DNA from 2 places in the Rhizobium sp. CIAT894 genome. Region 2 is predicted to be linked to the other one. Evidence: predicted binding sites of a transcription regulator. Region 2 holds the regulator's gene; the other holds the start of a gene.
What was found. The regulator LexA, encoded in region 2, represses DNA repair genes until DNA is damaged. The targets are predictions, from matches to a motif close to TGTTCNNNNTGTGTTCNG.

Region 1 (14,682 bases), 870 kb from region 2:
TCGAGAAGCTGGCCGGTATCGGGATCCTTGAAGTCCACATCTTCGATCCAGGCATCGGCATAATCGACGTAGCGGTCGAACAGGTTCTGTCCGTAGTCCGCATAGGATTCAAGATAGGCCTTCTGGATCTCATTGCCAATGAACTCTGCGTAACGCGGCGCAAGATCGGCCTTGATGAACTCCAGATAGCGCTTCTCGACATCGTCGGAAAATTGCTCGCGGCGGATCGACTGCTCCAGCACATACATCAGGTGAACCGGATCGGCGCCGATGTCTGTCGTGTCGTGGTTGAAGGTGGAGGCAAGCACCTTGAAGGCGAACCGGGTCGATATTCCGTCCATGCCCTCATCGATGCCGGCAGCATCGCGGTATTCCTGAACGCTGCGGGCGCGCGGGTCGGTTTCCTTGAGGCTCTCGCCGTCATAGGTGCGCATCTTCGAGAAGAACGTCGAGTTTTCGTGTTTGCGCAGGCGTGAAAGCACGGAAAAACGGGCGAGCATTTCGAGCGTTGCCGGGGCGCATGGCGCATCGGCGAGTTCCGACCCCTCGATCAGCTTCTCGTAGATCTTCTGCTCTTCCATCACGCGCAGGCAATAGGGCACCTTGATCACGCAGATACGGTCGATGAATGCCTCGTTGTTCTTGTTGGCCTTGAAGGTCTGCCATTCCGCTTCGTTCGAATGCGCCAGCACGATGCCGGAGAAGGGGATCGCGCCGATATTCTCGGAGCCGATATAGTTGCCCTCCTGCGTCGCCGTCAGCAGCGGATGCAGCATCTTGATCGGCGCCTTGAACATCTCGACGAATTCAAGGATGCCCTGATTGGCGCGGTTGAGCCCGCCCGAATAGCTGTAGGCATCGGGATCGTTCTGGGAATAGGTTTCCAGTTTGCGGATGTCGACCTTGCCGACCAGCGAGGAGATATCCTGATTGTTCTCGTCACCGGGCTCGGTCTTGGCGATGGCGATCTGGCGCAACCGCGAAGGCTGAACTCTGACGACGCGGAAGCGGGAAATATCGCCGCCGAAATCGTCGAGGCGTTTCAGGCACCACGGGCTCATCAGCCCGTTCAGGCGCCGCAGCGGGATGCCGTATTGCTCCTGGAGCAGCGACCCCATCGTCTCCGGATCGAAGAGATTGAGCGGACTTTCGAAAACAGGGCTGATCTCGTCGCCTGCCTTCAGCACATAGATCGGATGAACTTCCATCAAGAGCTTCAGCCGCTCCGCCAAGGACGACTTGCCGCCGCCGACCGGGCCGAGCAGATAGAGGATCTGCTTGCGCTCCTCCAGCCCCTGCGCGGCATGCCGGAAGAAGGAAACGATGCGTTCGATCGTCTCTTCCATGCCATGGAAGCCGGCAAAGGCCGGATAGATGCGGATGGTCCTGTTCATGAAAATGCGGCCGAGGCGCGCATCCCTGGCGGTGTCGACCATCTGCGGCTCACCTATCGCGGCGAGCAGACGCTCCGTCGCATTGGCATAGGCGATCGGGTCCTTTTTGCAGAGATCGAGATACTCCTGCACCGACATATCGGTTTCGCGGCGCGCTTCGTAACTGCGCGTAAACGCATCGAATACGGATTCACTCAGCATGGTACCTCCATTAAGGTTATGCCGCAGGCTCTAAGCCGTATAACCATCGAGATGGTCACGGCGTTCCTAAGAATCAATAATTTCGCAGATATATTCGACGCCCACCGGCTGTTTCTAGCAATGCACAAAAGTGTGCATGCACCGGTTCTTTTTTGAACTCTACGAAACTGTTCATTATTGTAGTTGAGAAGGGTGCCTTCGCGATATCAGCACATTTCGCGACGTGACAGAAAGATGAAAAGGGTGTGCAATGTCGCCCGTGATTCGAACTCTCGAAAAATCGACGATTGGCAGCCGGATCTGCGCAAAGTCGATGCTGGACAGCACGTGCCGAGGCGCCCCAGACAGATGGAAGCGGGCGCATCCCGGCAACCGGATCATGCGCCCGCCGAGACAATTCAGCCGTTGAACGCCTTTTCCAGTGCACCGACATCGATCTTGACCATGCCGAGCATCGCCTCGGTCACGCGCTTCGCCCGCTCGCGGTCGCTGTCGGCGATCATTTCAGAAAGAACACGCGGCACGATCTGCCAGGAAAGCCCCCAGCGGTCCTTCAGCCAGCCGCAGGCCTCCGGCGTGCCGCCATTGGCGAGAAAGGCATCCCAGACCCGATCGATCTCCGCCTGGCTTTCCAGCAGGATTGCAATCGAGAAGGAATGGTTGAAGCTGTCGAGCGGGCCGGCCTTCATCGCCAGGAAGGCCTGTTCGCCGAGCGTGAACTCGATCAGTTCGACACTGCCGGGAGGCCCGCTCGGCGTTTCCGCCGGCAATATGGTGCTGCGGCCGATCTTGGAATTCGGAATGATCGACACGTAGAATTCGACGGCCTCGCGGGCTTCCTCCGCAAACCAGAGATTTGAAACGACCTTCGGCATGAACAGCCTCCTTGTTGACGATTGATCCGGACTGTTGTCCGCTGCTCCAAGGACGGCCGCCCCGGATCGGTTCCGACAGGCTGCATCAGGATTTTTCGGCCGCCTCCGCTGGAGGGAGATCGCAGCCGCGACTTCCGCGCCTGGAAACCCCTTGGGATAGCGCCGGTTCGGGAATGAAAGCAGAACATCTTTTCTGGTCTTTCCTTCCCGAATCACTACATTACGCGCCATGAGCAATAGTTTCGACGATATTCCCTTCTTCGACGAAGAGCCGGGCGAGATGGCGCGCAAGCCGCAGCCGCCTGCCGCGCCCGCCGGAAGAGCGCCCGCCGGCGGCGGCATCGCGGCGCGCGCCATGGCGGCGCGTGACGGCGGCAAGCGGCCGGATTATCTCGCCGGGCTGAACCCGGAGCAGACCGAAGCCGTCGAAACCCTGGAAGGCCCCGTCCTGGTGCTCGCCGGCGCCGGCACCGGCAAGACGCGCGTGCTGACCACCCGCATCGCCCATATCCTCAATACCGGCCGCGCCTTCCCCTCACAGATCCTCGCGGTCACCTTCACCAACAAGGCCGCCCGCGAGATGAAGGAGCGCATCGCGCTGCTCGTCGGCGGCGCCGTCGAGGGCATGCCCTGGCTCGGCACCTTCCACTCGATCGGCGTCAAGCTTCTGCGCCGCCATGGCGAACTCGTCGGCCTGAGCTCCGGTTTCACCATTCTCGACACAGACGATGTCGTCCGCCTGATCAAGCAGCTGATCCAGGCCGAAGGCCTCGACGACAAACGCTGGCCGGCCAAGCAGTTCGCCGGCATGATCGACACCTGGAAGAACAAGGGCCTCGGCCCCGCCGATATCCCCGAGGGCGATGCCCGGGCCTTTGCCAACGGCCGTGGCCGCGATCTATATTTCGCCTATCAGGCGCGCCTGACGACGCTGAACGCCTGCGATTTCGGCGACCTTTTGATGCATCCGATCGCGATCTTCCGCAAGAACCCGGACCTCTTGAAGGAATATCACGGCCGCTTCCGCTATATCCTCGTCGACGAGTACCAGGACACCAACACCGCGCAGTATATGTGGCTGAGGCTTCTGGCCCAGCGCGCCAGGGGCGAGCCGCAGAATGTCTGCTGCGTCGGTGACGACGACCAGTCGATCTATGGCTGGCGCGGCGCGGAGGTCGACAATATCCTGCGCTTCGAGAAGGATTTCCCCGGCGCCAAGGTCATCAAGCTGGAGCGCAACTACCGTTCGACCGAACATATCCTCGGGGCAGCCGCCCATCTGATCGCCCACAATGAGGGCCGCCTCGGCAAGACGCTGTTCACCGACCGCGCCGATCCCGACGACGTCAAGGTGCAGGTCCACGCCTCTTGGGATTCGGAGGAGGAAGCCCGCGCCATCGGCGAGGAGATCGAGCAGCTCCAGCGGAACAAACATCTCCTGAACGACATGGCGATCCTGGTGCGCGCCTCCTTCCAGATGCGCGAATTCGAAGACCGCTTCGTCACCCTCGGCCTCAATTACCGCGTCATCGGCGGCCCGCGCTTCTACGAGCGCCTCGAAATCCGCGATGCCCTGGCCTATTTCCGGCTGGTGGCGCAGCCAGCCGACGATCTCGCCTTCGAACGTATCATCAACACGCCGAAGCGCGGTCTCGGCGATACCACGGTGCGCGCGCTACACGACTATGCCCGCGCCCGCGACATTCCAATGCTGGCAGCGGCCGCCGACATCATCGAGACGGACGAGCTGAAGCCGAAGGCGCGAAAAGCCCTCTTCGACGTGATTCAATCTTTCCGCCGATGGCAGGAACTGCTTGAAAACACACCGCATACCGAACTTGCCGAGCAGATCCTCGAAGAGTCCGGCTATACCGACATGTGGAAGAACGACAAGAGCGCCGAAGCGCCCGGCCGCCTCGAAAACCTGAAGGAACTCATCCGCTCGATGGAAAGCTTCGAGTCGATGCGCGGCTTCCTCGAGCACGTGTCCCTTGTGATGGATGCCGAGACCAACGAGAACCTCGACGCCGTCTCGATCATGACGCTGCACTCGGCCAAGGGCCTGGAGTTCGACACCGTCTTCCTGCCGGGCTGGGAGGAAGGCCTGTTCCCGCATCAGCGCTCGCTCGATGAAAGCGGCCGCGCCGGCTTGGAGGAGGAGCGCCGCCTCGCCTATGTCGGCATCACCCGCGCCAAGCGCCGCTGCCACATCTGGTTCGTCTCCAACCGCCGCATCCACGGCCTTTGGCAATCGACCCTGCCCTCGCGCTTTCTCGACGAACTGCCGGAAACCCATGTCGAGGTCGCCGCGATGGAGCAGAGCTACGGCGGTTACGGCCGCGGCGGCTACGGTCAATCCCGCTTCGACAAGGCGGAACCCTTCGCCAACTCCTATTCCACGCCCGGCTGGAAACGCGCCCAGGCCAACAAGACAGAGGCCACCCGCGACAACTGGGGCAGCCGCTCCGGCCACGCCGTCGAACGCATCGGCTACGGCGAAAGCGGCCCGAAGGGACGCACGATCGACGGCGAACTGGTGGCGAAATCGACCTCGTCGGAACCGTCAAAATTCACCCTCGGCGACCGCGTATTCCACATGAAATTCGGCAACGGCAACATCACCGGCATCGAAGGCAACAAGCTGACGATCGAATTCGATCGCGCGGGCCAGAAGCGCGTACTGGACGGGTTCGTCGAGCGCGTATGATTATCAAGGTCGGCGCGGCGCCGGCCTCTTCAGCCGAGCATCCGCATGCTTCCGAGCCCGAGAATATCGTTGATCAGGGCAATCCCCATCCCAACGGCAACGATCGACAATCCGATCAGGAAGAGCCGCCGAGCCTTGTCGTATTTGAGCGCAAGCAGCGAGTCGCGCGCCAAGAGGTCGGCAAAAACCTTTACCTGAATGGCGATGCCGACGGTCAGGAACACCATCGGCAGCAGATCGACACGGCTCCAGTCATTGGGATTGGACACCCACAGACTGATGAAGTTGAGGGAGAAACCGAGGATGATCCCGGTCGCCGTCAGCGATCCGTTGCGGAACGTCGCATCAATCTTTTCGTCTGGCCCAGGCTCGGACATGGCTTCGGTTCCGGCTCGCTTTTGCGCAAGAAAGGCAGAAATCACGGCGACGAGCAAGATCGATCCGGCATTGCCCGCTGAGAAGGCGGACGAAATGCCGCAGCCGCACAAGGCAGGCCGCATCCTCCATCGCTCGTTCCACCCGCCGCGCCGGCACGATCTCAGCCGAGAAAAGGCATGGATTTGCACGGCTGCGAACACGAATGCGGCCAAAAAATCCAATATTTTCAATGAAAAAATTTTGGTAACCGAAAGATTAACGTGCGTCGCCCGGCCTCGTCAATCGCACTTCTCCCCTGTCAAAACGTCGCTTTGACGCTTTCCGCAAATCAGCTTAGCCCGAAGGCTGTCCGTCCATGAAAGGCGGGCTTCACGACGAACTTTTTGAAGGAGGTTCAAGTGACCAGTGTTTCATCTCTCGGCAGCACATTAACCCAATACCAGTCTCCGCTTTCAAGTCTCGACAAAAATGGCGACGGCGTGATTTCGCCCGACGAACTTGCCGCCGCTTCCCAATCCTCGACAACGAGCAAGACCTCGACCTCGGCCGGCGACAGCGACGACAAGAGCAGCGATATCGTCAAGAAGATCACCGCCGACATCCTGTCGCTGATGTTGTCCATGCAGAAGACCGACGGCAGCGACGATCAAAGCGACAGCAGCGATCAGAGCGACGACTCTTCCAAGGGCGTCTTCGCCTCGATGGATACGAATGGCGACGGCAAATTGACCGAGTCCGAATTCCTCGCCGCCGATCCGAGCAGCATCAAAACGTCAAGCGACAGCGATCCGCTCCTCACCAAGGTGTTGAGCGACATGCAGACAGCCCTTCAGGCCTACAACAATACCTACGGCTCATCAGCCGCGGCGACCGATACGGCAACCGACGACGTGAGCGCGGCCTAACCGGCCGAGATGGGGCTCCGCCGGGGGAGCCTCGATCCATCGATACCGCGAAAAGCGTCTTGCCAGGCAGCCGAGTTTGGCGGCAGTCGCCGGCTTGCCGCTGCCTGCGATCCCGCATCATCAAAGGAACATCGCCCTCCATTTCAACACGAGAGCCCGCCCAGAAGCAACTCATTGGTTGTATTAGGATATTCTTTTTCAGTCGTTTGCTACCGCTAGTACCAGAATTAGCACTTGCATGTGCGCGCTCGGAAATTCACTAGTTGATGCGTTCAATGTGCTTGGCGTCTTACACTGACATAAGCGAAGGGATTGGCCTTGATGAAAGCGCTGCTGCTCGTCGACATTCAGAACGGCTTCTGCCCGGGCGGCAATCTGCCGGTGCCGGATGGCGACAAAGTGGTTCCCATCGCAAACAGCCTGATCGATAGCGGCAAATACGACCTGATCGTCGCCTCGCAGGACTGGCATCCGCCGGGCCATGGCAGCTTCGCTTCCGCCCATCCGGGCGCTGCTCCCTTCGAGATGGGCGAACTCGCCGGCAAACCGCAAATGATGTGGCCGGACCACTGTATCCAGGGCACGCTCGATGCAGAACTGCATCCCGCGCTCAAATCGGCTGAGATCGACCTGATCCAGCAGAAGGGCGAGAATCCCCGGATCGACAGCTATTCGGCCTTCCGCGATAATGACCGGGATGCCTCCACCGGCCTTTCCGACTTCCTCGAGGATCAGGGCATCACCGACCTCGATGTCTGCGGTCTCGCGACCGATTACTGCGTTAAGTTCTCCGCGCTCGACGCGCTGGAAATGATGCCCCATGTGCGCGTCCGCTTCATCGAGGATGCCAGCCGCGGCATCTCGCCCGAAGGTGTGGCCGCTGCGATCGAGGAGATGCGCGCCCATGGCGTCACCATTATCGACAGCGCCAAGGTTTTGACCGGCTGACTCCAATACTTTCTCCCCACGAACATACGGTTTAAGCCTCAAACCGCCGCGTCGATCGCCGTCGGCATCACAATCACGAAATCCGCCGGCCGGTGATCGCTGACGGGATGTCGCGGTCGCCGAGATCGGCCTGAAGGTCTCCGTATTGCGGCGAAAGGCCAGGGCCAGCGCCGCGCCCATCAAGCAGGAATTTATTCATCCGCATCGCCTATAAATATGAACACATGGGTGCAAGGGTGCGGGGCAATGGACGGGACGCGCAGACGCTTGTCGGAGATATCAAACGTTAAATCTCATTGGCACGGCCTGCTGATCTCCGTGCTCCGGCCTTCGCCCGATTTCGCCGCCCGGCATTATGATGAGCACAGGTTCAATTGCCTCGTCATGACGCTGGTGACAGCCTTGGCCGGCACTTCGCTCTGGACGTGGGACTTTACCCACGATCCCGCCGGCGCGGCCCATACGGTTTGGTTACGCCTCGCCACGCTGCCTGTCGCATTGCCCTACATGGCGGCGCTTTGGTTGCGGCTTGATCGGCGTCTTGCCCTTGTCGCCGCATTGTTCATGTTCCTCGGCTGGGAGGCATGTTTTTTCGTCATCATGGGACGCATCGAAGGCGGTTTTGTCTATGGCCTTGCCGGCTTCATGTATTTCGTCTTCATGCCGCTTTTGGCAACCCGATGCTTCACATTCGCCGGCAATGCAGCACTGGTCGTTGCCATTGTCGCCTTTCCGGAAGTGGTTGCCATGACGGGCGCCGTCCCGCTGTTTGCTGCGGACAAATACGCAGCTTTGCTGGTGCCGGCGGGAAACATGAGCATCATCGCTGCCTTTATCATGGCATGGCTTTATGGCGCCAATGATGCTTTCCGGCAAAAGCTCGAGCTTGAGGCTGCGACCGACGCGCTGACGGGACTTTCCAACCGGCGGCGGTTCCGCCAGAAGCTTGAAGAAGTCGCTCGGCGGCAGGGCGTGGTCGGCCTTTTGACGCTCGATCTCGATCATTTCAAACAGGTCAACGACACGATTGGTCACTTCGGCGGTGACGAATTGCTCATTCAGGTCGCTCGCCGCCTGCAGGCCTGCGTCCGCGCCGAAGACGAAGTCGCCCGCCTGGGTGGCGACGAGTTCGCTGTCATCCTCGGCGGTGAAATAAATGAGCGCGAAGCGCGTCTCGTCGCCGAGAGGATGCTGGAGGCACTCGAGCGGCCGTTCTCGATCAGCGGCCAGAACTTAACGATTTCAGCCAGCATCGGGGTGTCGATCCGCCCGACCCATGACGGAACTGTGACGCAGATCTACGAAATTGCCGATGCCGCCATGTATGCGGTCAAGGCTAAGGGGCGGCGGGGGTACGGGTTTGAAGCGGTGAAGACGGCGGTCTGAGAGAAAATCTCGCCGTTGACTTCTCGCGATCACAATGCCGTCGCTTGGCGCCTAAACGTAAGAATGCATGTTTGGCATTCAAATACCAGAATCATTGAGGCCGATAGGCGCCGACGAGCGAAAAGCTGGGGGTGAGAAGGTAGCACCTTATTTCAATAGATAGGCGTCGTACGTCTCATCGCTGCCGACGACCGGTCCGAAACGTTTGACGAGGTCGGTTGCGCTCAGGAAAGCTGCAATCTCATCCGGCGTCAGCGACAACCGCCACGCGTAGCTCTCATGCAAGGAGACAGGCGCGTTAATCTGATCAAGCCGCTGCGAAAGAAGAACGATAACAGGTACATGCTCGCTCTGTTGCAGCCGGCGTGCCGTTTGGAGAATATCGGCAAGGCTGAGCGAAAGCCGCGCATTGCGGGTATATCGCACGATGGCGCCGAACCGCTCCTCCCGCATCAGATAAGTGCGATTGGAAATATAATAAGGCAAGGCTTCCACGAGATAGTCGGGATCTGCCATGATGATCGCATCCTTGAGATCAGGGCGCGATTGAATGAACGCACCGAAATCCTTGCTTCGGCTCAAGGGGATTTCGGCGACGAAGGCCCGATTGAATTTCTCGAGACCGGACACAGCCTGTAGCGCCAACAATATCAGGAAGCATAGACGCCCGAACTTTACGATGCCGCCAGCATTCGTCACGCCGGTAACGCCCGCCTTTTCGCGCCGGACGTGTGCAGCGGCTGAGATCGCGATCATGAAAACCAGCCAGAGCGCCTGATGTCTGTATCCGCCGGGATAGACAAGCGTAAAAAGCAGCGAAAGCCCTAAAAGAACGAGTGCCACTGCGATCATTGCCGGCGGCCGGTTCGCCAGCGCCAACAGACTGCCGTAGACAAGCACGGACATCAACGTCGCGAAAATTCCGGAAGCCAACGGATACGCCACGATCAGTTCAAGGATCCTGTCGGGATAGAACCCCATAAAATGCGAGCTGGGCGCGGCAAGAGCACCAAGGGCAAGCAAAACGAAACTCTTGCCGGCGAGATCGTTCTGCCCCGTATCGTTGAAGGTCGGATAGACTGTCACGAAACATAGAACAATTCCAACCGCGGCGATGGCAGCGGCCGTTGCCAAGGCCCGATATTCCGTCACGGAAGGCTTTGGTCGCACCAGAATCAGATCGAAAAACCAATAGGCAAGGAAACCACCGACGAGGACCACCGAATGGACGTTGGTGTTTGCCAGCAGTGCAAACAGCAGACCGAGCAATATCCCGTTGCGTGTCCGTTTCTCCCAACTCAGCACGATGAGGAAAACGACAAGCATGCTGATGCCATAATTTCGCGACATCGCGGCATAGTCGAAAATCGAAAAACTACTGCACAGCGACAGCAGCATGATGGAAGGCGGCAGTTTCAGCCTGAAAACAAGGAGATAAGTCGCCGCCGCCGCAATCATCAGCGCGAGGATCTTCAGGACGACAGGTGAGCCGACCACGATATAGCCGGCGCGCAGCAGAATATACCAGAGAGCAGGATGACCCTCGCCATGCATCTGGCGAAGCATGTCGATGAAATTGTTCCCCTGAAGGGCGAGTGACAATGCGCGAACCTCGTCACGCCAGACCGTTTCGGACCAGCAAAGCGCGGACGCCACCGCAAGCCAGACCATAAAGATCAGCACCTTGCCGAGCTTGGCGGATCGAGATTCACCGATAATAGACACAATCAAGGCCAAGCAGCACGCACCCCAGTGACGAAAGCATGACGACCGTATCGGCGCGGAAATAATTTGGCGTTAAGTGTAGGCCTGAGCTGATTTTAGGGCGCTAGAATTTTCTCTCCCTCTCAAGAAGATGAATATCCTCGGCGACGTCTTCCATCCTTGCCAACAAGGCGGCTTGAGCGTCTCTTAAGCCCTGATTGTAGAAGTGCGGCCCAATCTCCTCGGCGAAGAAATCGAGCAGGAATTCGGCCGGCAATGCGCCGATGGGATCGAGTTCCCGGTCGAAATAAGCGCGGATGCGCGAAACGAGCCCAGCCTTTTCTTCCTTGGAAAATTCGATCTTCTTCATACGTGCCTCTCCGACGAATGCGATTAGCACTTTGATGGTTCAGCGAAATCGATTGGTCAATCAACGAAATTCAATTGCCGCCGCAGGCCTTAGATCATAAGGAAAACCTGAATTTCCAACAGGATCACCCACATGAATCGCGCCGACTTTGTTGAAGGTTTGCGGGGCGGCTCCGCCGTTGCGCTGGCGTCGGCGCCGTTTGGCGCGCTGTTCGGGGCGCTCGCGGTCGAAAACGGCCTGTCGCTTTCCGAGATCGCGTTTATGAGCGCCACCGTCTATGCCGGCGCCAGCCAGATGGTCGGCATCGAGCTCTTCGGCCACAATGTCCATGCCTGGCTGATCGTGCTGTCGATCCTCGCCGTCAATTTCCGCCACGTGCTCTATTCGGCGGCCCTCGCGCGCTATATCGGCCATTTCACGCCGCTGCAGAAATTCCTCACTTTCTTCCTGCTCGTCGATCCGCAATTTGCCGAAGCGGTGAAACGCAGCGAGTCCGGCCGGCCACTCACCTTCGCCTGGTATTTCGGTTTCGGCATCATCATCTACATTCCCTGGGTGCTGATCAGCGTCGCCGGCGGCCTGCTCGGCAAATTCATCGGCGACCCCAAGGCGATTGGTCTCGATATCCTGCTGCCGGCCTATTTCCTCGGCATCGTCCTCGGCTTCCGCAAGCGTGACAATTTCCTGCCCGTGGCCCTCGTCAGCGCCGTGGCTTCCGTGCTCGCCTATCGCTATGTCGGTTCGCCCTGGCATGTGAGCCTCGGTGCGGCCGCCGGCATCGTGCTCGCCGCGCTGCTGCCATTGCCGTCGCCGGAGCCTGATCTCGAAGCCGACGCTCTGCAATCCGAAGTGCACGAGGTCTGAGCCATGGAATTCGATCTTCACATGGCGCTCGTCATCCTCGCCGCCGCAGTCGCCACCTTCGCCACCCGCATCGGCGGCTATATCCTCATCACCCGGATGAAAAGCATTCCGCCGCGCATGGAAGCGGCGCTGAACGCCGTGCCGGCCGCCGTGCTGACGACGCTGGTCGCACCTGCCTTCTTCATCGGTGGATGGGAATCGAAGCTGGCGCTGATCGTCGCTCTCTTCGTCGGCCTGCGCTTCAGCCATACATGGATGCTGGTTGCCGCCTGGATCGTCGTGATGATCTGGCGCCATGCCGGCGGCTTCTGAGCCAGTATTCTCCTAATACTCCAGCGGCAGCGTGGCGTTTTCGAGCCATGCCCTGGCATCGCGATCGTGGATCAGCGGCATCAGCGCCTCGCATGTGCGGCGGTGATAGTCGTTGAACCAGTGCAGCTCGTCATGGGTCAGAAGCTCCGGAATGACGAGGCTGCGGTCGATCGGGCAGAAGGTCAGCGTCTCGAAGCCGAGCATCGGCGCATCGCCGCCATCGATCTCCTCGGCGCCGCGCACATAGACGAGGTTCTCGATGCGGATGCCGAAGCTGCCGGGCCGATAATAACCCGGCTCGTTAGAAAGGATCATGCCGGGCAGCAGTTCCTGCGTCGAAAGCCTGGAAATGCGCTGTGGCCCCTCATGCACCGAGAGATAGGAACCGACGCCATGGCCCGTGCCGTGAGCGAAATCGGCGCCGGCCCGCCACAGAGCGATGCGCGCCAGCGGATCGAGGTCGCAGCCGCGCGTGCCCTTCGGGAAACGCGCCGTGCTGATCTGGATCATCCCCTTCAGCACCAGCGTGAAGAAGCGCCGATGCTCTTCCGAGACCGTGCCGATGCCGACGGTGCGGGTGATATCGGTAGTGCCGTTGATATATTGCGCGCCGGAATCGATCAGGAAGAGTTCGCCGGCCTCGATCATCCGGTTGGTCTCGGTCGTCACCCGGTAATGCATGATCGCCGCATGTTCGCCGGCGCCCGAAATCGTGTCGAAGGAAATATCCTTCAGCGGGTTCTGCATGCTCTCGCCGACGCGGGCCCGCGTCGCTTCGAGATGTTCGGCGGCGGCGATTTCGCTCACCGTGCCGGGCTTCGTCTGTGACAGCCAATAGAGGAATTCCACCATCGCCGCCCCGTCCTGCAGGTGCGCGGCCGCCGAGCCGTTGATCTCGACGTCGTTTTTCACCGCGCGCGGCAGCTTGGCGGGGTCGGCGCCTTCCACCACCTCGCCGCCGGCCTTGCGGATGATCTCAGCCAGCGCATAGGAGGCGATATCGGGATCGATCAATATCCGGCCGCCGTCCCTGGAAACGGCAGAAAGCCTCTCCTCCAGCGCCGAGGGCGGCAACTGCGTAGAGATTTGCCCGAGATAGGCTTCGGGCTCGATGCCGGTCTTGCGCTTGTCGAGGAAAAGCTCGGCTCGCCCCTCGGCATGGATGATGGCGCGCGCCAACGGATGCGGCGTGTGCGGCACATCGGCGCCACGGATATTGAAGGTCCAGGCGACCGAGGAGGGATCGGCGATCAGCACTGCAGAAAGGTTCTTCTTCGAAAGATCGGCTGCGATCGTCGCGATCTTGTCGCTCGCCAGCACGCCTGCCTGGGCGACGTTCTGGATGCCGACGGCGCCGAGCGGCTCGGCTGGCCGGTCGCTCCAAAGCCTGTCGAGCGGGTTGTGCGGCAGGAAGACCAGCGTCCCGCCGATCTGCGAAAGCGCCCTATCCAGACGGCGCACCTCGGCACCGGCATGCAGCCAGGGATCGATGCCGAGCCGCAGGCCCTTGGCTCCGTTGGCGCCTAGCCAGAGATGCGGCGGCTCATTGACGAGATCGCCGCCCGTAAACACCGAACCGTCGACCTGTTCGGCAAGCTGCGTCACATAGCGCCCGTCGACGAAGACGATTGCCTGCGTGCGCAGGATCAGCGCAATCCCGGCCGAACCGGTGAAGCCCGTCAGCCATGCCAGGCGTTCCGAACATGCCGGAACATATTCGCCATTGAACTCGTCGGCGCGCGGCACGAGGAAGGCGTCGATGCCGAGCGAATCGAAAGCAGCGCGCAGCGCCGATACCCGATCCCTGCCGAAATGCGGCGTGGAAGTGACCTCGAAAGACTGGAACATGCTGGAAAACCCGAATGGTTGAGACGAATCCGGTTAATGGGATGCCGGCCATGTTATCGAAATTTCAACCGATGGGGAGAAAAAGCGACGAAACGAGTCGAAACCCCTGGGGCCTCTCAACATTTTGACAGAACTGTGACGCCAAAAGTTAATTTGGCACGCTTTATGCATTGGCCGCATGGCTCCCATGAGCGAAACCCTCTGCCTCCGCATTTCAGAATAGCTATATAGGCGCCATCGAACGGTTTGCGATGAACCGGCAACAAAGGAATTATTGAAATGACCGCCTCTCTCTCGCGCTTCGCATATGGCAGCCCGGTTCAGGCTGGCGAACGCCAGACCGTACGTCACGTGATCGGCGCCCGCCGCCCGCAGAATGAGGACAGCCTCAAGCTGCTCGGCGCCGGCCAGCGCGCCGCGCGCCACAAGGGCGCCCCCAGCTACGCGTTCTAAGTCAGAAAGCCTGTCCGTCTCCTCCCTCCCGGACCGGCCTATTGGAATGCAGTAGAGCCCGCTCGAGCCTCCTCCCCTTGAGTTCGCGGGCATTGACCGGATAGACCGGTCCAAGGCGGTGCCATCGGCGCCGCCTTTTTTGTTGTGTTGAGGCGAGTTTGATTATTTTCGGGGCGGTGCAAAGAATGGTTTCGCCTCGGTGAAATGCACAACCTCTCCTCCCTCATCCCTGTGCTCGTCACAGGGATCCAGCGCGCCCAAGTCCTTGGGCGTGGGAAACTCTTCAAAGTCTGCTGGAGTCATTCACGGCGCGGACGCGCCGTGGCTGGATTCCTGT
Region 2 (14,682 bases):
TGGGAATAGCCGCTGCGGCGGCCGGTCAGCTCGGCCATGACGCCGCGCGCTTCCATGCCGGTTGCCAGCATATGACCGTGGTCGCGATAGGCGGTGATAACCTGGTCACCTTCCTTCTGTGCCATCTGCATGCCGACGACGACAGCTTCCTGACCGATGTAGAGGTGGCAAAAGCCGCCGATGAAGCCCATACCGTAGAGCTGACCGGCCTTCTCCTCGAAGCGGCGGATCAGCAGCATCTCGCGATAGGCCTTGAGCTCCTCGTCGCGATCGAAGTCGGCGACAGGGCCTCCGTTCGATGCTTTCGCTGCAGGTTTTGCTGATGTTTTCCGGCTGGAAACCGTCGCGGTCTTTCGCGGCGCCATTCAACCCTCCCTATGGTTTGTCGGTTCTCGGTGCCGCGTACCATAGGGAAGAAACATGACCACAGCAATGCCATAATTGCATGGCTCGTATTCGGCACTAAATTATTGGAAATACAATAGAAATTCCAATTAACCAAATTCCGGTTAATTGGAATAATGGTTGAATATGACGATCTCGTCGGCGCGCGACATATTCAGCTGATAGCGCGCCTTTTCGTCCAGCATATCCCTGTCGAGCGAACCGTCACTGAGCAGCGCGACCTGATTTTCCAGATGTTCGCGCTTCGCCTTCAAGATCGCAAGCTCTTTTTCACGCACGACACGCTGATGCTCGAACGTCTCCGTTGCGCGCAGGCCATAATCGCCGTGAATGCAATGATATCCGAAATAGGAAAGGAAGGCGACCGTCATTGCCGGAATGACGAAGCGGCCGAGCTTTCTCTTCTTATGATGCTTTGTCCACATACGCGCATGCTCTTGAACGCATTACCAATTCGTTCAGCATAACGCGCAGAGATTAACCGTTCATTGACCGTAACCGCCGGCAAGAAAAAACCCGCGCCGGGAGGCGCGGGTCGAGCATTGCAAATCGGATCCGATCAGCCGCGGATGATCGAGCGGCCGGCATACTGAGCCTGGGGCCCAAGGCCTTCCTCGATGCGGATCAGCTGGTTGTACTTGGCAAGACGGTCGGAACGCGACAGCGAGCCGGTCTTGATCTGGCCGCAGTTGGTGGCAACCGCGAGATCGGCGATGGTCGAATCTTCGGTTTCGCCGGAGCGGTGCGACATGACGGCGGTATAAGCTGCCTTGTGCGCCGTGTTGACGGCATCGAGGGTTTCCGTCAGCGAGCCGATCTGGTTGACCTTGACGAGGATCGAATTGGCGACGCCCATGCGGATACCATCGCGAAGACGGGCGGAGTTGGTGACGAAAAGATCGTCGCCGACGAGCTGGGTCTTCTTGCCGGTCAGGTCGGTCAGCGTCTTCCAGCCGTCCCAATCGTCTTCGGCCATGCCGTCTTCGATCGAGATGATCGGGTACTTGGCGGCGAGTTCGGCCAGATATTCGGCCATGGCACCCGATTCGAGCGTGCGGCCTTCACCTTCGAGGACGTATTTGCCGTCCTTGAAGAATTCCGTCGAGGCGCAATCGAGGCCGAGGTAGATGTCCTCACCCGGCCTGTAGCCGGCTTTCTCGACCGACTTCATGATGAAATCGAGGGCTTCCGAAGCGCTCTTCAGGCCCGGCGCGAAACCGCCTTCGTCGCCGACATTGGTGTTGTGGCCCTGGGCGGCCAGTTCCTTGCGGAGCGTGTGGAAGACTTCCGAGCCCATGCGTACGGCTTCGGCGATCGTATCGGCGCCGACCGGCAGGATCATGAATTCCTGGAAATCGATCGGGTTGTCGGCATGGGCGCCGCCGTTGATGATGTTCATCATCGGTACCGGCAGCAGACTTGCGGAAGCGCCGCCGACGTAACGGTAGAGCGGCAGGCCGGAGGCCTGGGCGGCAGCCTTGGCGACGGCGAGCGAGACGCCGAGGATGGCGTTGGCGCCGAGGCGCGACTTGTTCGGCGTGCCGTCGAGCTCGATCATGATGTTGTCGATCTGGATCTGGTTTTCGGCGTCGATGCCGCCGATCGCGTCGAAGATCTCGGTATTGGCGGCATCGACCGCCTTCTGGACGCCCTTGCCGAGGTAGCGCTTGCCGCCGTCGCGCAGCTCGACCGCCTCATGCGCGCCCGTCGAGGCGCCCGAGGGAACGGCCGCGCGGCCCATGCTGCCGTCTTCGAGATAGATATCGACTTCGACGGTGGGATTGCCACGGCTATCGAGAATCTCGCGGGCGATGATATCGGTGATTGCAGTCATGGGTTCTTCCTGCTCGGTGGGTGATCAATCGTTCGAAGCCTGTCATAATCGAAGGCGTGCAAATTACAATGGCGCAGTTTTCAGCCTTCGAACCAGCGTATCCGATCTCGCCTATAGCACGATCATGTCAGACTGTTGAACGTCAGGTCTTGGCGACCGCATCGAAGGCGAGCAGCTTTTCCAGCAACCGCGGCATGTCCTTGAGATAGACCATGTTCGGGCCGTCGGACGGCGCGTTGTCCGGGTCCTGGTGGGTTTCAAGGAAGACGCCGGCAATGCCGGTGGCGACCGCGGCGCGCGCCAGCGTTTCGACAAATTCCCGCTGACCGCCGGAAGATTCGCCCTGCCCGCCCGGCTGCGCCACCGAATGGGTCGCATCGAAGATGACGGGCGCACCCATCGCCGCCATGATCGGCAGCGAACGCATGTCGGAAACCAGCGTGTTGTAACCGAAGGAAGCGCCGCGCTCGCACAGGAGCACGTTCGGATTGCCGCTGGCATTGAGTTTCTTCAGCACGTTCTTCATGTCCCAGGGCGCGAGGAACTGGCCCTTTTTGACATTGACGACACGGCCGGTCTTGGCGGCGGCGATCAGAAGGTCGGTCTGGCGGCAGAGGAAGGCCGGAATCTGCAGAACATCGACCACCTTTGCGACCTCGGCACATTGCTCGGCGGTATGGACGTCGGTCAGGACAGGAAAACCGAACTCCTTCTTCAGGTCGGCAAAGACCTCCATGCCCTTTTCAATCCCGATGCCGCGTTCGGCCGAAAGCGAGGTCCGGTTCGCCTTGTCGAAGGAACTCTTGTAGACGAGGTCGATGCCGAGCTTTGCGCAAAGCTCCTTCAGCGTGCCGGCAACCATGAAGGCGTGGTCGCGGCTCTCCATCTGGCAGGGGCCGGCAATCAGCGACAGGCGCCTGCTATTGGAAAAGGTGACCTGGGTCTGGCCTTCGCCGACCTTGACTTCGGAATTCGTATCGGTGCTCATCGTGGTTCCTCGAAGGCGAAGAGCGTGCCCTGCCCGGGCGCGGGCTTCACCAGAATGCGATTGTTCTTGCGCGTGTAGGTCACCCCGTTAGCAGTCAAATGCGCTTCTGTCACGGCAAGATCGGCGACATTGAAGAGGATTGCCCGGCCGCGCAGGCCGCGGTCGGCGGATGAGACGGCGATCTCGAAATAGGCCTCAAGCCCTTCCGGCGTCATCAGGCTGATCTTCGCATTCGACGCGGCGACATTGACGCCGAAACCGGTTTTTTCGACGGCCGACTGCGCCGCGGCAAGGCCGACGAAGGCAGCGAATGCGCTGGCATCGGGCGCACAGAGCGCGATCTCGGCAATCCGCGTCACGCCATTGGCATGCGTTTCCAGCGTGCCGCGGTCGGCAGGCAGCGGGTTGATACGCTCGACACTGAAAAGGAAGAAATCCGGCGCGCGCGGATCGGTAGCAAAGGCCAGCTTGAAGCCCGCCACAGTCTCGGAACCATCCGGCATCTTCATCGGCCGGCTGAACTGCAGCATGTCGCCGGCACTCGATCCGTGACCGACAAAATTCCGATGATCGCGGCCGGCATCACTGGTGCCGAAAGCTACCGCCGAGAGCCCCTCCTCGCCGCAGCGGAAGCGGAAAGCCTGGTTGCGGGCGGTGAAGACATTGCCCCGCCGCGCCGATGCCTCGCTCTCGGCGACACTCGCAACGCCGAGCGGCTCCAGATAGGTCTTGTCGGCGAAGAAGACGCAGGCATTCTCCGTTCCGAAGGGATGGCGCGCATCCGCGGCAACGGTGAAGCCGAGCTTGCCGAGCCTCTCGCGCGCCAGATCGATATTGACGACGGGCAGCACGACGTGATCCAGCGGGTGCGGCTTGGCGAGATGCTCGCTCATCGGTTCCTCTCCCTGAAATGGCAAGAGATGTGCGACAGCGCACTCCCAATTCAAGACCTGCCTGCCAATCCGGCGAATGAAAATAAAAATCTCAACGAGTTGGCGGCAAGTTTTACGGAAATTTAGCTACTTGCGGAACACATATGGAACATATAGTGTCTGTTCTGGATTTGTTTCAATCAGGGGTCTGACGTCGATGCTCACGCGCAAACAACAGGAGCTTCTCCTTTTCATTCATGAGCGCATGAAGGAATCCGGCGTTCCGCCGTCTTTCGACGAAATGAAGGATGCCCTGGATCTCGCCTCGAAATCCGGCATTCATCGGCTGATTACAGCACTCGAGGAGCGCGGCTTCATTCGCCGCCTACCGAATCGCGCCCGGGCGCTCGAAGTCATCAAGCTTCCGGAGGCCTACAGCCCCAGCATACAGCCCCGGCGCGGCTTTTCGCCGAGCGTCATCGAGGGCAGCCTCGGCAAGCCCCAGCCGGTCGCCGCTCCCGCTCCTGCGAAACCCGTTGCCGACAACGGCAACTCGGTCTCCGTGCCGGTCATGGGCCGGATCGCCGCCGGCGTGCCGATCTCGGCGATCCAGAACAACACCCACGACATCGTCGTCCCCGCCGACATGCTCGGCTCCGGCGAACACTACGCGCTGGAGGTCAAGGGTGATTCGATGATCGACGCCGGCATCTTCGACGGCGACACCGTAATCATCCGCAACGGCAGCACCGCAAGTCCCGGCGACATCGTCGTTGCCCTCGTCGATGACGAGGAAGCGACGCTGAAGCGCTTCCGCCGCAAAGGCGCCTCGATCGCGCTGGAAGCCGCTAACCCGGCTTACGAGACCCGGATCTTCGGGCCCGATCGCGTCAAGGTACAGGGCAAACTCGTCGGCCTCATTCGCCGCTATCACTGACAACAGACGGACCGGTTTCGGTAAAACTGTCTTTGCGCCAGTCATAGGCGCGCTGACGCATCCATGGTCGCGACAGCGTCTCGAATGCGGTTGCGACCTCCAGGCCGGCATCGGCGAAACGCAATTCGACGGAGCCGGTCCTGCGCAACGTCTCGCCGGTGAAAAGCGCCCCGCCTGAACGGCAGTTGTTGAAACGTAGGCGGACCGAGGTCACGACGATATCGGCCGTATCGCAGGCCGGACCGAGATAGGCGGCATTGTCGATGACGGTGACGATATGGCCATTGCCGAGTCTTGATGTGCACCAGGCCTTCTTGACGCAGGAAAAGCGGTTTGCTTCACCGCCTGCTGCGGCTGCCCGCATCGCTGCGCTCGCTTCGTTCTGCTGATCGCGGGAAAGCCGGACACGGCGGTCTTCTCCTTCCGGCGGGATAGCCGGACCATCCAGCATCTTCGGCGGATCATGCGTCGGCAGGACCAGTGCTCGCTGCCACTGGTCGAAGATGAAATCCGGCGGATTTTCGCGGTTGGACGCGATTGCCTCAGCCGCGACAACCGCAACCAGACTGCCATCCTCCGAAATCACCAGATCCGGCGGCCGGGGAGCCGGCAGCAGCAATACGGTGAGTGTCGAGATGGCGACGATCGATGTGCCGGCATGGCGCAGCCGGGTGCGCAGCAGCGTCAGCAGCAGAAAGCCTGCCACTGCCACAGCGAAATACCAGGCGGGCAAGCGGCCGATGCCGATATCGCCGCCCCAGCCGGACACCGTCTCGGCAACCGCGATCACCAGATCGAGGCCGAATCCGACCACCTTCCACAGCGGAGCATCCAGCCCGAAAGGCATGAGCAACATCGCCAGCAGCCCGGCCGGCATGACGATGAAGGAGATGATCGGCATCGTCGCGAGGTTTGCCGGCAGGCCGTAAGCCGTCAGGCGATGAAAATGCTCGATCGAAAACAGCGCGGTGGAAAAGCCGCCGATCAGCGAGGTCAGAAAGACGCCGCCGAAGAAACCGGCGACGGCAACCACCGGCCTGACGATCGGCAGCTTCAGGAAGGCGTTTTCGCGGACACGCCGGTCCTTCCATAGCTGATAACCCGATACCAACGCCAATGTCGCGGCAAAGGACATCTGGAAGCTCGGGCCCAATACTTCCGAGGGTGAAATGGCGATGATGATGAGCGCGGAGAGAACGACATTGCGCAGGCTGATCGACGGCCGATCGAAGAAGACGGCAATCAGCATGATGGCCATCATGATAAAAGCGCGCTCGGCCGAAACCCCGAAACCAGAGATCAGGTAATAGGCGGTGACGGCGATAAGCGCACCTGATGCGGCGATCTTCTTTGTCGGATAAGCTTGGGCGACGCCGGGAAAGAGGCTAAGCAGCATCCGGAAGCCGACGAAGAAGATGCCAGCCGACAGCGCCATGTTGAGGCCCGATATAGCGACGATATGGGCAAGGCCGGATTGGCGCAGCGCCTCCGTCGTCGTCTTCGAGATGGCGCGCCGTTCATCCGTCACCAGGGCAGCGGCAAAAGCGCCGGTGTCGCCGGGCAGGATCGACCTTATGCGGTCGCCGATGCTGCTGCGCAGCCGGTAGAGCCATTCGAGCAGCGCGTCCGACGTCGACCTCGCCGCCTGTGGACCTGCCTGCGCGTCGAGTTTCTCCGGTGCACCATAGAAGAAACCGTTGGCGCCGATGCCGTCGAAATAGGCGCCGAAGGAGAAGTCGTTGAGCGCGGGAAGTGCCGGGCCTGCCGGCGGCGTCAGCCGTGCCCTGCCGGTGATGATGTCGCCGATCTCGAAAGGCACATCGGCGCCCCGGACGATCGCGGTGATACGTCCCGGCGGCCGCTTCAACTCCGGCGCCTCAGTACCGGTGACGGCAAGAATATAGCGCCAGCGCCCGCGGCCGTCGCCTTCCCGCCGTTCGACACGGCCGCTCACCGTCGTCGTCACGGATGAATCCAGGATGACAGTCGAAGCCCGCCAGCTCTCGAACTGGGCCGACAGCATGCCGCCGGCGAAAAGCGCCAGCGCCAGGAATGTTGCGCGCAAGGCCGGCCGGCTGGGACCGGCGAGGAAAACCGCGGCCGCCGACACCAGCAGGCAGAGCAGCGATGCAACGAGGGGAAAATCCGATGCGCCGAGAAACCAGAAGGCCGAGCCGGCGCCGAAGAAGACCGGGGAGAACAGCAGCAGCCGGCCATGATCGGCCTCCTCGCCCAGCATACGGGTTCCGGCACGCAGCGATTGCCGGGCGGCAGCCGGCAGCCGATGGCGCAATGGGATCTGCGACTGCGTCCTTGCCGGTTGGCTCACCACACCAGGCGCGAGAAGACCCGGCGGGTCGGCAAGGCCGCTGCCCGCTTCCGGCCGCAATTCGACTGTCGTCAATTCCTGCATGTGCCGCCCAAGGTCACCCGCACCAGCGGCCAGAATGCAACCTTCAATCAAAACGAGCAAGAATAATCGATTGAAATGTGAGGGAAAATCGAGAGCGCCAAAAGACCAGTCGAATCATTGGCTTCCGCTATGCGTGCGGCTCATCGCTGCAGTGCCTAAAAGGTGATGCCGCAATGCACAAAAAGCCGTCACGGTAACTTGGCATTAGCTTCGCGATCATATAGCTATCGCTGAGGACGCTTAACCCCTATGGCGCTTTTATGGCGCCACCGCCAGTTCGGAGGATCAGCATGACGGATCAAAGCGCAACAATAAAAATCGGTGACAAATCAGTCGACCTCGCCGTCAAAAGCGGCACGATCGGCCCGAGCGTCATCGATATCGGTGCCCTCTACAAGAACACGGCTTCCTTCACCTACGATCCGGGTTTTACGTCGACCGCATCCTGTGAATCGAAAATCACCTACATCGACGGCGACGAAGGTGTTTTGCTGCACCGCGGCTATCCGATCGAGCAGCTGGCCGAGCACGGCGACTTCCTCGAGGTCTGCTACCTGCTTCTCTACGGAGAATTGCCGACCACCGCGCAGAAGAAGGATTTCGATTATCGCGTCACGCACCACACCATGGTGCACGAGCAGATGAGCCGCTTCTTCACCGGCTTCCGCCGCGACGCACATCCGATGGCCGTCATGTGCGGCTGCGTCGGCGCGCTGTCGGCCTTCTATCATGACTCCACCGACATCACCGATCCGCACCAGCGCATGGTCGCCAGCCTGCGCATGATCGCCAAGATGCCGACGCTTGCCGCCATGGCCTACAAGTACCATATCGGCCAGCCCTTCGTTTACCCGAAGAACGACCTCGACTACGCCTCGAACTTCCTGCGCATGTGCTTTGCCGTGCCCTGCGAGGAATATGTGGTCAATCCGGTGCTTGCCCGCGCCATGGACCGCATCTTCATCCTGCATGCCGACCATGAGCAGAACGCTTCGACCTCGACGGTCCGCCTCGCCGGCTCGTCGGGCGCCAACCCGTTCGCCTGCATCGCCGCCGGCATCGCCTGCCTGTGGGGCCCTGCCCATGGCGGCGCCAACGAAGCGGCTCTCAACATGCTGACGGAAATCGGCACCGTTGACCGCATTCCGGAATATGTCGCCCGCGCCAAGGACAAGAACGATCCGTTCCGCCTGATGGGCTTCGGTCACCGCGTCTACAAGAACTACGATCCGCGCGCCAAGATCATGCAGAAGACGACGCATGAAGTGCTCGGCGAACTTGGTATCAAGGACGATCCGCTGCTCGAAGTGGCGATGGAGCTGGAGCGCATCGCTCTCACCGACGAATATTTCATCGAGAAGAAGCTCTATCCGAACATCGACTTCTATTCCGGCATCACGCTGAAAGCGCTGGGCTTCCCCACGACCATGTTCACCGTGCTGTTCGCGCTCGCCCGCACCGTCGGCTGGATCGCCCAGTGGAACGAGATGATCGAAGATCCGGAACAGCGCATCGGCCGTCCGCGCCAGCTCTATGTCGGCGAACCGAAGCGCGATTACGTGCCGGTTTCGAAGCGCTGATCGCTTCGAGCTCTAAAAGAAAACCCGGTCAGGAATGGCCGGGTTTTTTGTTGGCTAAAACAGCAAGCACGATCTGCGCGGAATGTTCTCCAGGCGGTATTTCCGTCTGCATTCGCTGCCAGATAAGTTGGTAGCCTTCCTTCATTGCCTTGAGCTGGTAGGTGTCGGCCGACAGCCTTTCCATCCAGCGCGCCAGGCTTGCGCCACGAACGACATCGTTCAGATATTCCGGTACGACCGCATAATCGGCAATCAGGTTCGGCAGCGCGCCGGTCCAGGTCTTGATGCTCGCCGTCAGCATGCGCATGATCCAGTCGACCTTGTAGGCGGAGACGACGGGAACGTCGGCAAGTGCAAGCTCAAGAATAACGGTTCCGGACGCAGCCATGGCTGCATCGGCCTGCGTGAAGGCTTTCCATTTGGCTTCCGCGCCAACGACGATCTCCGGCTGTACCGCCCATTTCGCCGTCATTTCGCGAACAAGCGCTTGCCTGTGCGGCACGGTCGGCAGAACGAAGCGCATCGAGCCGTTGCGGGCGACGAGCTCCTGCGTTGCGACCTCGAAGTAAGGCAGGAGTTTCTTGATCTCGGAGGCGCGCGATCCGGGAAGAAGAAGGACTGTACCGTTGCCGGCTTGTCTGCCGGCGCGCAGGCTCCGGGTTTCCAGCAGCGCGGGGTCGGCCGTCAGGCGATGCCCGACATAGGTCGTCGGCGGCCCGCCGAGTGCGCGCATCGTTGCCGGCTCGAAGGGCAGGATGGCGAGCACGTGATCGACATAGGCAAGCATGCGCGTGGCGCGATATTCCTTCCAGGCCCACACACTCGGACAGACATAATTGACGACAGGCAGATCGGGCAGCGCGCTGCGGACTCGCTTCGCGACGCGATGGGTGAAATCCGGGCTGTCGATGATCAGCAGAATGTCGGGCCGTGCGGCGATAATGGCGGCGGTCGTCTGGCGGATCAGCGTATAGAGCCTTGGCAGCCGGCTCAGCACCTGGGTGATGCCCATGATCGAAAGCTCGGAAAAATCGAATAGGGATGTCAAGCCTTCGGCCTGCAGCCCCTCGCCGCCGACGCCCACGAGTTCCACCGGCCCGCCGTGAATTCGCTTCAGGGCGGCGATGAGATCGGCGCCGAGCAGATCACCCGAGACCTCGCCGGCAATGACGGCGATCTTCAGCGGCGTCCCGTTCATTCGAGCCCCCATGTCGGCAATCCCCGATCGATGCCGCAGACAAAAAGTCCGGCCTCATCGGCAACCTTGATGACGGCGGCGCGATCGAGCACCAGCGAGCGGCCCGCCTCGACGGCAATACCGCCGAGACCGGCTCTTTTTGCGTTCAGGATCGTCGAGACACCGATCGCCGGCAAGTCGGCGCGAATATCCTGTTGCGGCTTGCAGAGCTTGACGAGCGCGCCGCGGCGCCGCGGCGAGATGCGCCCGGCGGCTCTGAGGCCTGCAACACGTTCCAGCATCTCATCCGTGCCCTCCAGCCCCTCCAGGGCAACGACGCGCCCGCCGATGCTGACGGCGCCCTGCCCGATATCGAGCCGGCCGAGCGTTTCGGCGGCTTCGGCAGCGCGGGCAATATCGCGGCGATCTTCCTCACCGGGCGCGACCGCGCCAAGGGGGCCGATGGAGGCAAGCAGATCAGGAGCGATTTCATGGGCGCCGACGACGCGGCGGCCGTTTCCCTCGATCAGCCGGATCACCATCTGCAGAACCGTGTCGTCGCCGCCGGAGAGCAGCGTGCGGATGGCGGCCGGCACCTTCATCAGGATACGCAGTGTCGGGCGCACCTCGCGCCACTCCGGCCGGCGGCGTACGCTGCCGGACATGACGACGCGGCTGACGCCGTAGCGGTTGAAGAGGCCATCGAGGGCGGCGAAATCACCGATGCCGACGACGGCGTGGTCATAACCTTCCCAGCGCCGATCGCTCTCGTCCTTCAGCGCGACGATGACGGGATTTTCACCCGCCGCGCGCGCAGCTTCGGCGACATAGGAAGGCAGAAGACCACCGCCGGCGATGATCGCCAGCCGGCCCGCAGCAGTGTCGCCTGACAAATCCACGGACTAGCCCTTCTGCCCCCGGGTCGGCGAGGACAAGGCGCGGTCGCTGTCGGCAGCAATGAAATCGAGGATTTGGACCACCTGCTCGCAATCGGCATATTCGTCGCGGATGGCGGCGGCGTTTTCGCGGACGGAGGCCGTTCCCTCGAAGATCGATTTATAGGCGCGACGCACCCGATGGATGACGGCGCGATCGACGCCGGCGCGCGTCATGCCGACGACGTTGAGGCCGCTCAGCAGCCCGGGATTGCCGTTCAGCATGCCGTAGGGAATGACATCGTAACTCACCGCAGAAAGCCCGCCGACGAAGGCCTGACGGCCGACGCGGGTGAACTGGTGAACGGCCGAGCCGCCCCCCAGGATGACGCGATCCTCGATGACGACGTGGCCGGCAAGCATGACGTTATTCGACATGATCACGTGGTTGCCGACACGGCAATCATGCGCGACATGGGAATTGGCAAGGAACAGGTTGTTGTCGCCGACGATCGTCTGGCCGCCGAAATCGGCCGTGCCGGTGTTCATCGTGACACCTTCGCGGATCGTGCAATTGGCGCCGACCGTCAGCGTCGTGTCCTCGCCGCCGTGATGCACGCTCTGGGGATCGCCGCCGACGACGGCCATCGGAAAGATGCGCGTGCCCTTGCCGATCACGGTGCGGCCGGTGACGACCGCATGCGCCAGGAGCTCGACATCGGCATGGAGCACGACATGCGGGCCGACATAGCAGAAGGGACCGATTTTGACGCCCTCACCGATAACAGCGCCGTCTTCGACGACGGCCATCGGATGAATATGGGCGCTTTCGGCGATATTGCTCATGCCTGATCCTTACGAACGATCATCGCGCCGATATCGGCTTCGGCGACAAGCGCGCCGTCAACCTTGGCGTCGCAATGGAATTTCCAGATATTGCCGCGCTGCTTGTGCTTCTTGACATGGAATTCGACGCGATCGCCGGGGACCACAGGCTTGCGAAAACGCGCATTCTCGATGGTCATGAAGTAGACGAGGTTGCCGGGCTGGCCTTCCTTCTTGGCACAGATCGCACCGGCGGTCTGCGCCATGCCCTCGATCAACAAAACGCCGGGCATGATCGGCGCTTCCGGAAAATGGCCGGTGAAATGCGGTTCGTTCACCGTGACGTTCTTGATGCCGATCGCGCTGTTGTCGCCGTCGATCTCGATAATCTTGTCGACCATGAGAAACGGATACCGGTGCGGCAGCAGCTTCATGATCTCAATGATGTCAGCCGAAGAAAGCGTTGTCGTGGCTTCCTCAGTCATTTTGCTTGCCTCCAGGGTTCTTTCCGCGCAGCTTGCTTTTCGACACCTGCAGTGCGGCCTCTCTCAGATAGTCTTTTAGCGGCCGTGCCGGGACACCGCCATATTGTCCGCCGGCGGGAAGATCGGTCATGATACCGCTTTTGGCGGCGATCTGCACGCCGTCACCGATCGTCACGTGACCCTTGATCCCGGCCTGGCCGCCGATCTGCACGCCGTTGCCGATCTTCGTGCTACCGGCGATGCCCACCTGCGAAACGATGGCGCAATGGCGGCCGATCTGAACGTTGTGGCCGATCTGGACCTGGTTATCGATCTTGGTGCCTTCGCCGATGACCGTGTCGTCCATGGCGCCGCGGTCGACCGTGGTATTGGCGCCGATCTCGACCTTGTCCTGGATGATCACCCGGCCGATCTGGACGATCTTGATCATGCCGCGCGGACCCGGTGCATAACCGAAACCATCCTGGCCGATGCGCACACCGTTGTGGATGATGACGCCATTGCCGATCAGCGCGCAGAGAATGCTCGCACCGGCTGCGATCGAACAATCGCGGCCGATCTTGACGCCCGGACCAATAATGCTGTGTGCGCCGATCCGAGTCCCTTCGCCGATCTCGGCATGCGGGCCGATAACGGCCAGCGGCTCGACGATCACGCCCTTTTCGAGTTTCGCGCTCGGGTCGATCACCGCGCTGGGTGCGATTTCGCTTTCGCCCGACGGAAAAACGACCGGGCGCAATGCAGCGGGATAAAGCAGACCGCCCGCCATGGCGAAGGCCGCATGCGGATTGGAGGTCAGGATGACCGGGATATGCTCGGGAACGAGATCGGCGAGCGCCTTGTCGCAGATCACCGCCGAGGCTTCGCATGTCATCAGTTCATCGCGGTTGCGGCGCGACAGGATATAACAGAGATCGCCCGCCCGCGCCCGGTTGACGGGCGCTACGGACCTGACGACAACATCTGAATGATCGGAATTGGCGAGTTCCGCCCCAAGAAACTCTGCAAGCTCAGCGAGCTTCAGACCTTCATGGGGCAGAAAAAAAACGTTTTGCTCCATCGGCAATGCTCCAGAACGGAATTGAGTCTTACAGTTCCGGACTGCCGATATCAGAATTGGTTGTTGATGCCAAACTTGAAGTTCTGCGTCTTGTCGAAGTCTTCCTTGAGAACCGGGATCGCGTAATCCAGGCGCAATGAACCGAAGGGAGACTGCCAGACAACGCCGACACCGACGGAAGCGCGCAGGGAGGCGTCTTCGCCTTCGATGCCGTCGCCCCTCAGGTCAACATCATTGCCGAACAACGTGCCGGCGTCGGCGAAGACTGCGCCGCGCAGGTTGAAGTCACGCGGGAAGCCCGGCATCGGGAAGGTCGCTTCGGCCGATGCCGTGAAGTAAGTCGTGCCACCCAGCGGATCGTCGTTAGTGCCGGAAACGCGCGGGCCGATACCCTTGTTTTCGAAGCCGCGAATATCGCCGTTGGTCAGGGTGAACTGGTCGAAGACATTCAGATGCTCTCCGAAGCCGACGACATAACCCGCCGAGGCCGAAACCGAGCCGATGATATCGGCATCGTCGGCGAGCAGGTGGTAGTAACGGGCCTTGCCGTAGATCTTGTAGAACTGCGAGTCGCCGCCGAGACCGGCAATTTCCTGCGTCGCCGTCGCGTAGATGCCTTCGCGCGGCAGGACCGTATCGTCGAGCGTGTTATAGGTCAGCGTCTGCGAGATGGACGAACGCGTCCAGGGGCTGTCCTCGACGAGGTGCTGATACGGCGCAGACAGATCGGAAAGATCGCTGCTATCAGCGTCGTACTTCATCTGCTTGTAGTTGTAACGGAAGGTCGTCGCCAGATCCTCGGTGATCGGCGCAGTGACGCGCAGGACGACGCTGGTTTCCTCATAATCGTAGTGGTCGTTGCTCGACGTTTCGCTGTGGTTGACGTCGAAGCCTGCCGCCAAGCGGTAACCAAGGAAATAGGGCTCGGTGAAGCTGACGCCGTAGGCGCGCGAACCTTCCTGACCGCCGCCGGCCGAGATGCGGATGTACTGACCGCGGCCGAGGAAGTTCTTTTCTTCGATCGATGCCTCAAGCAGCAGACCGTCGCCGCCGGCAGCATAACCCGCGCCGACACCGAACGAACCTGTGGACTGATCCTGCACGTCGACGACCACCACGACGCGATCCGGCGAGCTGCCGGGCTGGGTGGAGATGTTGACGGAAGAGAAGTAACCGAGCGCTTCGAGGCGGCGCTTGGCCTTGGTGATCATCTGCTGGTTGAAGGCGTCGC

Region 1: RHEC894_RS14395 (UvrD-helicase domain-containing protein) is a predicted target of LexA. The motif match lies at 2,640-2,657, and genes of this name have one in related genera.

Annotation. Positions count from the first base shown of each region.
Region 1 is NZ_CP020947.1:2,890,422-2,905,103, forward strand. It holds gene RHEC894_RS14385 (PrkA family serine protein kinase) at 1-1,595, opposite strand, end outside; gene RHEC894_RS14390 (VOC family protein) at 1,994-2,470, opposite strand; gene RHEC894_RS14395 (UvrD-helicase domain-containing protein) at 2,700-5,177, shown strand; gene RHEC894_RS14400 (hypothetical protein) at 5,207-5,554, opposite strand; gene RHEC894_RS32455 (hypothetical protein) at 5,553-5,870, shown strand; gene RHEC894_RS14405 (EF-hand domain-containing protein) at 5,954-6,460, shown strand; gene pncA (bifunctional nicotinamidase/pyrazinamidase) at 6,782-7,408, shown strand; gene RHEC894_RS33785 (hypothetical protein) at 7,482-7,607, opposite strand; gene RHEC894_RS14415 (GGDEF domain-containing protein) at 7,676-8,794, shown strand; gene RHEC894_RS14420 (hypothetical protein) at 8,942-10,531, opposite strand; gene RHEC894_RS14425 (DUF2164 domain-containing protein) at 10,623-10,868, opposite strand; gene RHEC894_RS14430 (AzlC family ABC transporter permease) at 11,001-11,732, shown strand; gene RHEC894_RS14435 (AzlD family protein) at 11,736-12,044, shown strand; gene RHEC894_RS14440 (aminopeptidase P family protein) at 12,057-13,892, opposite strand; gene RHEC894_RS33030 (hypothetical protein) at 14,172-14,345, shown strand.
Region 2 is NZ_CP020947.1:2,015,858-2,030,539, reverse strand. It holds gene pdhA (pyruvate dehydrogenase (acetyl-transferring) E1 component subunit alpha) at 1-365, opposite strand, end outside; gene RHEC894_RS10110 (septum formation initiator family protein) at 510-830, opposite strand; gene eno (phosphopyruvate hydratase) at 965-2,239, opposite strand; gene kdsA (3-deoxy-8-phosphooctulonate synthase) at 2,382-3,227, opposite strand; gene RHEC894_RS10095 (VOC family protein) at 3,224-4,120, opposite strand; gene lexA (transcriptional repressor LexA) at 4,317-5,036, shown strand; gene RHEC894_RS10085 (ComEC/Rec2 family competence protein) at 5,017-7,449, opposite strand; gene gltA (citrate synthase) at 7,740-9,029, shown strand; gene lpxB (lipid-A-disaccharide synthase) at 9,058-10,227, opposite strand; gene RHEC894_RS10070 (LpxI family protein) at 10,224-11,105, opposite strand; gene lpxA (acyl-ACP--UDP-N-acetylglucosamine O-acyltransferase) at 11,109-11,927, opposite strand; gene fabZ (3-hydroxyacyl-ACP dehydratase FabZ) at 11,924-12,391, opposite strand; gene lpxD (UDP-3-O-(3-hydroxymyristoyl)glucosamine N-acyltransferase) at 12,384-13,451, opposite strand; gene bamA (outer membrane protein assembly factor BamA) at 13,502-14,682, opposite strand, start outside.